DNA from 2 places in the Kitasatospora sp. NPDC058063 genome. Region 1 is predicted to be linked to the other one. Evidence: riboswitches for the same ligand, from Rfam matches in the RefSeq annotation. Region 1 holds a riboswitch; the other holds the start of a gene.
The links. A riboswitch is a leader RNA that binds a small molecule or an ion and turns the genes downstream of it on or off. The one in region 1 is predicted to bind glycine.

Region 2: linked by a shared signal. The riboswitch ahead of gcvP (aminomethyl-transferring glycine dehydrogenase) and the one ahead of gcvT (glycine cleavage system aminomethyltransferase GcvT) in region 1 are both predicted to bind glycine.

The regions. Positions count from the first base shown of each region.
Region 1 covers NZ_JBHVSD010000007.1:351,600-354,869, forward strand. The annotation lists gene glyA (serine hydroxymethyltransferase) at 1-473, opposite strand, end outside; gene gcvH (glycine cleavage system protein GcvH) at 554-934, opposite strand; gene gcvT (glycine cleavage system aminomethyltransferase GcvT) at 1,035-2,156, opposite strand; glycine riboswitch at 2,385-2,486, opposite strand; gene ACFVUY_RS15105 (enhanced serine sensitivity protein SseB) at 2,745-3,270, shown strand, end outside.
Region 2 covers NZ_JBHVSD010000003.1:13,621-16,890, forward strand. The annotation lists gene ACFVUY_RS06670 (MFS transporter) at 1-207, opposite strand, end outside; gene ACFVUY_RS06675 (PRC and DUF2382 domain-containing protein) at 398-1,648, opposite strand; glycine riboswitch at 1,875-1,978, shown strand; gene gcvP (aminomethyl-transferring glycine dehydrogenase) at 2,216-3,270, shown strand, end outside.

The DNA of each region.
Region 1 (3,270 bases):
TCGGCCATGTCGACCTGGCCGGTCTTCTCGTCCACGTGGTACGCGGCCACGTTGTAGAGCTTGCCGGAGAAGTTGATCTTCATGCCGTGGGTCAGGTGACCGCCGTGGGCCAGGCTCAGGCCCAGGATGGTGTCACCCGGCTGGATCAGCGCGAACATCGCGGCGGCGTTGGCCTGCGCGCCGGAGTGCGGCTGGACGTTGGCGTGCTCGGCGCCGAACAGTGCCTTGATGCGGTCGATCGCGATCTGCTCGACCACGTCGACGTGCTCGCAGCCGCCGTAGTAGCGGCGGCCGGGGTAGCCCTCCGCGTACTTGTTGGTCAGCACCGAGCCCTGGGCCTCCATGACCGCCACCGGGGCGAAGTTCTCGGAGGCGATCATCTCCAGGGTGGTCTGCTGGCGGTGCAGCTCGGCGTCGACCGCGGCGGCGATCTCCGGGTCGAGGGCGTGCAGGGACTGGTTGAGAACCGTCATGGTGTGGTCTTCCCGGGAGGAGGAGGGAAAGGGGCCGGGGCGGGGCGGACCGCCGTGCGCGGCCCGTCCCGTCGGGTGGCTCAGCCCTGGGGGTTGATGAGCGCGTCGTACTCGTCGGCGCTGAGCAGCTCGTCGGTGGCCTCGACGCGCACCTTGAACAGCCAGGCGTTCCCGAACGGGTCCGCGTTCACGGAGGCCGGGTCGTCGATGACGTCCTGGTTGATCTCGGTGACCTCGCCGGTCACCGGGGAGTACAGGTCGCTGACCGACTTGGTGGACTCCAGCTCGCCACAGGTCTCGCCGGCGGTCACGGTGTCGCCGACCTCGGGCAGCTGCACGTAGACGATGTCACCGAGGGCGGTGGCGGCGTGCTCCGTGATGCCGACCGTGGAGACACCGTCCGCGGCCGCGGTCAGCCACTCGTGCTCCTTGGTGTACTGCAGGTGCTGGGGGTTGCTCATGGCGTCATTCTCCAGGATGGGAAGCGGGTACGACGAAGCGGGCCGCCGCGCGGACGGCCGCGACGTGCGCAAACGGAAAAACGGGGGCCGCGGCGACAGGTCAGCGGGCGCGCTTGTAGAACGGCAGCGCCACGACCTGGACGGGCTCGTGCTTGCCGCGCACGTCCACCGCGACGGTGCTGCCGGGGGCGGCGTGGGCGGCGTCGACGTAGGCCATCGCGATCGGCTTGCCCAGGGTCGGGGACGGCGAGCCGGAGGTGATCCGGCCGATCGGCTCGCCCTCGGTGGAGACCACGGTGTACTCGGCGCGCGGAACCCGCTTGCCCTCGGAGACCAGGCCGACCAGCACCTTCGGCGGGTTGGTCTCGGCCGCGGCGGCGGCCTGCTCCAGCGCCTTGCGGCCGATGAAGGCGCCCTCGTTGGTGGTCTTGTCGAAGCGGACGACCCGGCCCAGGCCGGCGTCGAACGGGGTGAGGTCGGTGGACAGCTCGTGCCCGTACAGCGGCATGCCGGCCTCCAGGCGCAGCGTGTCGCGGCAGGACAGGCCGCACGGGATCAGGCCGTGGCCCTCGCCCGCGGCGGTCAGCGCCTGCCAGACCGCCTCGGCGTCGGCCGGACGGCAGAAGATCTCGAAGCCGTCCTCACCGGTGTAGCCGGTGCGGGCGAGCAGCACGTCGCGGTCGGCCACCCGGGCCGGGAGGATCGCGTAGTACTTCAGGCCGGGCAGGTCGGCGTCGGTGGTCTTCGCCAGGATGCCGGTGGCCTCCGGGCCCTGGACGGCGATCAGCGCGTAGGTGTCGCGGTCGTCGGTGACGACGGCGTCGAAGCCCTTGGCACGGGCGATCAGCTCGTCGAGGACCAGCTGGGCGTTGGAGGCGTTGGCGACGACCAGGAAGGCGTCCTCGCGCAGGCGGTAGACGATCAGGTCGTCCAGGATGCCGCCGTCCTCGGCGCAGATCATGGTGTAGCGGGCGCGCAGCACGCCCAGCGCGGAGACGAAGCCGACCAGCGCGTGGTCCAGCATCTCGCCCGCCTGCGGGCCGGTGACGGTGATCTCGCCCATGTGCGAGAGGTCGAACAGACCGGCCTGGGTGCGGACCGCGAGGTGCTCCTCGCGCTCGCTGCCGTAGCGCAGCGGCATGTCCCAGCCGGCGAAGTCGGTCATGGTCGCGCCGAGGGCGCGGTGCAGCGCGTCGAGCGCGGTCAGGCGGAGGGACGACATGGCCAGGAACTCCTCGGTCGGGGCACTCAGGGGTGCACGCGCCGGACCGGACCCGCTGGGGGCCGACCCTGCGCGCGGGCATGCGGCGGCGTGGGTCTCCCCATCTGTCGTCGAACCTGAGAGCTTCACCGCCCGCCGCCCGCAGCTGTTTCCAGCTTGGGGGACAGCATGACGGCTTGCACCGTGGGTGGGCGCACGACAGGGCCGGGCGCCGCTTTCCAGATGTGCCTAACCCGTGCGGTAGGGGTGCCTGAGAGATTCCGGGGAGGACTTGCTCCTTCGGCGCCGGCTGTGCCTGAACGGCACTCCGGGCTCTCCCGCGCGGGTTCGAGCGGCCGGTATGGAGTTGTGGGGGCCCGCGGCGCATGCCGTCGGACGGGCACATCATGGCACGTCCGGGACGGAGAGGGGAGAGGGGACCCGGTCACACCGCGCGGCATCCGGACGCGGGCCCGGGACGGCACCCGGGACCGGGGCCCGCGGGGCACCCGAACACGAGCCCTAAAGGGGAGGGCCCGGGGGCCCTAGACTGCTGCGCGTCGGCGCAGCAGAGGGCGGCCGAGCGGCAGAGGGCGGGATCGGCGGCGCATGGGGTACCCGGTGGAGCAGCAGCAGGGGTGGGGCGGACCGCAGGAGGCGCCGGCGGGCGGTTCCTGGCCGGCCAACGAGCTGGAGCAGGTGCTGACCGCGGCCCTGGGCGACCCGGGCGCGACGCCGCGGGTGATCGAGGTGCTGGCGCGCAGCCAGGTGTGGGTGCCGCTGCCGGCCGGGGCCGATCCGCAGGGGCAGGCACTGGACCTGCCGACCGTCGAGCTGGGCGGCGACCCGTACGTGCCGGTGTTCTCCTCGCAGGAGGTGTTCCTCCAGCAGGCGCCGGGGATGGCCTTCGCGGTGGCGCCGGTGTGGGAGTTCGCCCGCGGGCTGCCGCTGGGCGTGGGCATCGCGGTGAACCCCGACGCGGCCGTGGGCATCCCGGTGCCGCCGCAGGGGGTCGCCGAGCTGCGGCGCGGTCCGCGCGGGGACCGCTGGGAGGCCGCCGACGACGCCGCGGCGCCGACCGGCGGCCGGGTGGCGCTGCGCGAGCCGGTGCCGGGCGAGGACCCGGAGCACTTCC
Region 2 (3,270 bases), on a different contig from region 1:
CAGCACGGCTGCGGAGAGCAGGTTGGCGGTCATCAGCCAGGTGATGCTGGAGGCGGAGACGCTCAGTTCCTTGGCCAGCGAGGGCAGGATCGGGACGACCGCGGTCTGCACCACGCTGAACGACAGCATCGCCAGGATGAGGGCCGGCAGGACCCGGGCGCTGCTCTGCTTCTCGGCCGCGGTGGTGGGCTGTGGTGCCTCACTCACGGTTGCTTCCTCCCGTACATAGTGAATGAACTGAAGTAACCATGCAGGGAGATACTTCAGAGTGTCAAATATCGAGCGGTTAAGCTTTGGCAAAGACGAACGGTCGGGTACGCGACAAGGGCCGTTCGGGCGCGCGACCAGGGCCCCGGACGGTGTCCGGGGCCCTCGTCGCGGGGCGTTGCCCCCGCGGTCAGACGAGCGGCCGCAGGCCGGCCGGGCGGGGCGCCTCGTGGGTCGTGTCACGGGCCGCGTCAGGGGACGCGCTGGAGGGCGGGGCGGAGGAAGGGGAGGGGGTGGCCGAGGCGGTGGGCCGGGCGGCGGTGGCGTCGTGGACCTCGACGTTCTCGCGGCGGAGTTCCTCCCGGACCACCTCCTCGGTCGTGTACCGCTCGACGATCAGGCGGACCCGCTCGACGGGGGCGAGGTACTTGCGCACCACCGCGCGTTCCTCGCGGAGGGTCACCTCCTCGACGGCCTCGGAGATCTCCTTCTCGGTGAGCGTGGCGCGTTCGGCGTCGCTGATCGGCGTCCGCTCGACCCGGACGCGCTCGCGGACCACCGGGATGCGGCGCTCCACCTGTTCGGTCGTCACGTACTTGCGCAGCTTCGCGGTGCCGAGGGTGTGCCACTCGGTGGTGATCTCCAGCCGCTCCTCCCGGCAGGTGATCTCGACCGGGCTGCTGGGGGCGGACGAGGAGGCGTCGGCGGTCGCGGTGACGGTCGCGGTGGTGGTGGCCATCGGGGCGGGCGTGGCGGCGGGCTGCGGCTGCGGCTTCGGCTCCACGACGGGGGCGGCGGAGGCGGTGGTGGCGGCGGGCGCGGCGAAGCCGGGCTCGGCCGGCGGGGGGGCCATGGGGGCCGCGGGGGTGCTGAGGGTCCGCATGTCGGGCTCCGGGGCGGTCCTGGTGGTGTCGGCGGCAGCGGGGGCGGCGGCAGCGGGGGTCCTGGCCGGTGCGGGCTCGGGGGAGTGCTCGGGCGACCGCTCGGGTGACCGCTCGGGGGTGTGGAAGGTGAGCGACTTGGCCGGGGCCGCCGCGGTCGTCGTGGCGGCGGCCGCCGCCGTGGTGCCGAAGTCGAGGTCGGGCTGCCTGGGCCGGCTCCCGTTCTCGCCGTTCGGGCGGCTGTCCATCGGGGTGTCGAGCCCGTAGTAGCGGTAGAGCTGGAGCTCCTGGGCGGGGGACAGGTGCTGGCCGACGCCGAAGTCCGGCGACTCCTTCACCAGCGACTTGTCGTACGGCACCCGGAGCTCGTCGCCGGCGAACTCGCTCGTGGTCAGCGGGACGAAGGCGTCCCGGCCGAAGATGCCGGTCCGGACCGCGGCCCACTCGGGCCGGCCGGTGGCGTCGTCCAGGTAGACCTCGTCGACCGTGCCGATCTTGTCTCCGTTGCGGTCGACGGCCTTGTGGCCGATGAGGTCCCGGGGGTCGATGTCCGTCTGCACTTCTTTCCTCCCGCGCGCTGAACCTGCGGAACTCCCGCAGGAAGGCGGCCGGAGCACCCGATTCCGTCCGCCACTTCACACCAAAAGCCATGAATCGGACGAGCGCGACCCCGGGTGCGCCGTACGGGGTTGGCACTGGACCGTCCGGGGGACGCGCGTAGACCTCCAGTGACCAGACACACCCGTGATCGGGGGGCCTCCCGCTGGTACCCTGGGCGGCGACCGCAGAGCCCGCTCGGGAGAGTCTCCGATCACGAAAACCGCTGGTCGGAGCGCCGAAGGAGCAACTCCTCCCCGGAATCTCTCAGGCATCCGTACCGTGTGGGGTAGGTCACTCTGGAAAGCAGGGCAGGAGCGTCGGCACGGAAGCCGGCGATCACCACCCTCACCGACGGTGCAAGCCGGCGGAGCGCCCACAGCGCTCCGTGCGGGTGAAGCTCTCAGGTCCCGATGACAGAGGGGGAGGCCTGTTGGGTCCGCGCGCCCAGGCTCGTCCGCTGCCCGCAGCGGTGGGGCCGGCCGGCGTGCGTACCCCCGCCGGTCCGTGACCAGGAGGCCTCGACCACCATGAACGCCCAGCCGAACGCGGGACGCCCCACCGGCGCCTCGACCCTCACCGAGCTTGAGCTGGCCAGCCCCTTCGAGAACCGCCACATCGGCCCCGACGCCGCCGCGCAGGAGAAGATGCTGGCGTCCGTCGGCTACGGCTCGCTGGACGAGCTCGCCGGGACCGCGGTGCCCGAGGCGATCCGCTCCATCACCGCCCTGGACCTGCCCGCGGGCCGGTCCGAGGCCCAGGTCCTCGCCGAACTGCGCGAGCTGGCCGGCCGCAACCAGGTGCTCCAGCCGATGATCGGCCTGGGCTACTACGGCACCTTCACCCCGCCGGTGATCCTGCGCAACGTCATGGAGAACCCGGCCTGGTACACCGCCTACACCCCGTACCAGCCGGAGATCTCGCAGGGGCGCCTGGAGGCGCTGCTGAACTTCCAGACCCTGGTCTCCGACCTGACCGGCCTGCCGACCTCCGGCTCCTCCCTGCTGGACGAGGGCACCGCGGCCGCCGAGGCGATGGCGCTGGCCCGCCGCGTCACCAAGGTCAAGGGCGGCGTCTTCCTGGTCGACGCCGAGACCCTGCCGCAGACCGTCGCGGTGATCAACACCCGCGCCGTGCCGACCGGCGTCGAGGTCGTCGTCGCCGACCTGTCCGAGGGCATCCCGGCCGAGATCGCCGAGCGCGGCGTCTTCGGCGTGCTGCTCCAGTACCCGGGTGCCACCGGCGTGGTCCGCGACCTCACCCCGGTGATCGAGCAGGCGCACGGCCTGGGCGCGATCGTCGCCGTCGCCGCCGACCTGCTCGCGCTGACCCTGCTCAAGTCCCCGGGCTCGCTGGGCGCCGACATCGCCTGCGGCACCTCGCAGCGCTTCGGCGTACCGATGGGCTTCGGCGGCCCGCACGCCGGCTACCTGTCGGTGCGCGCCGAGTACGCCCGCTCGCTGCCCGGCCGCCTGGTCGGCGTCTCCGTCGACGTCGACGGCAACCGCGCCTACCGCCTGGCGCTGCAGACCCGCGAGCAGCACATCCGCCGCGAGAAGGCCACCAGCAACATCTGCACCGCCCA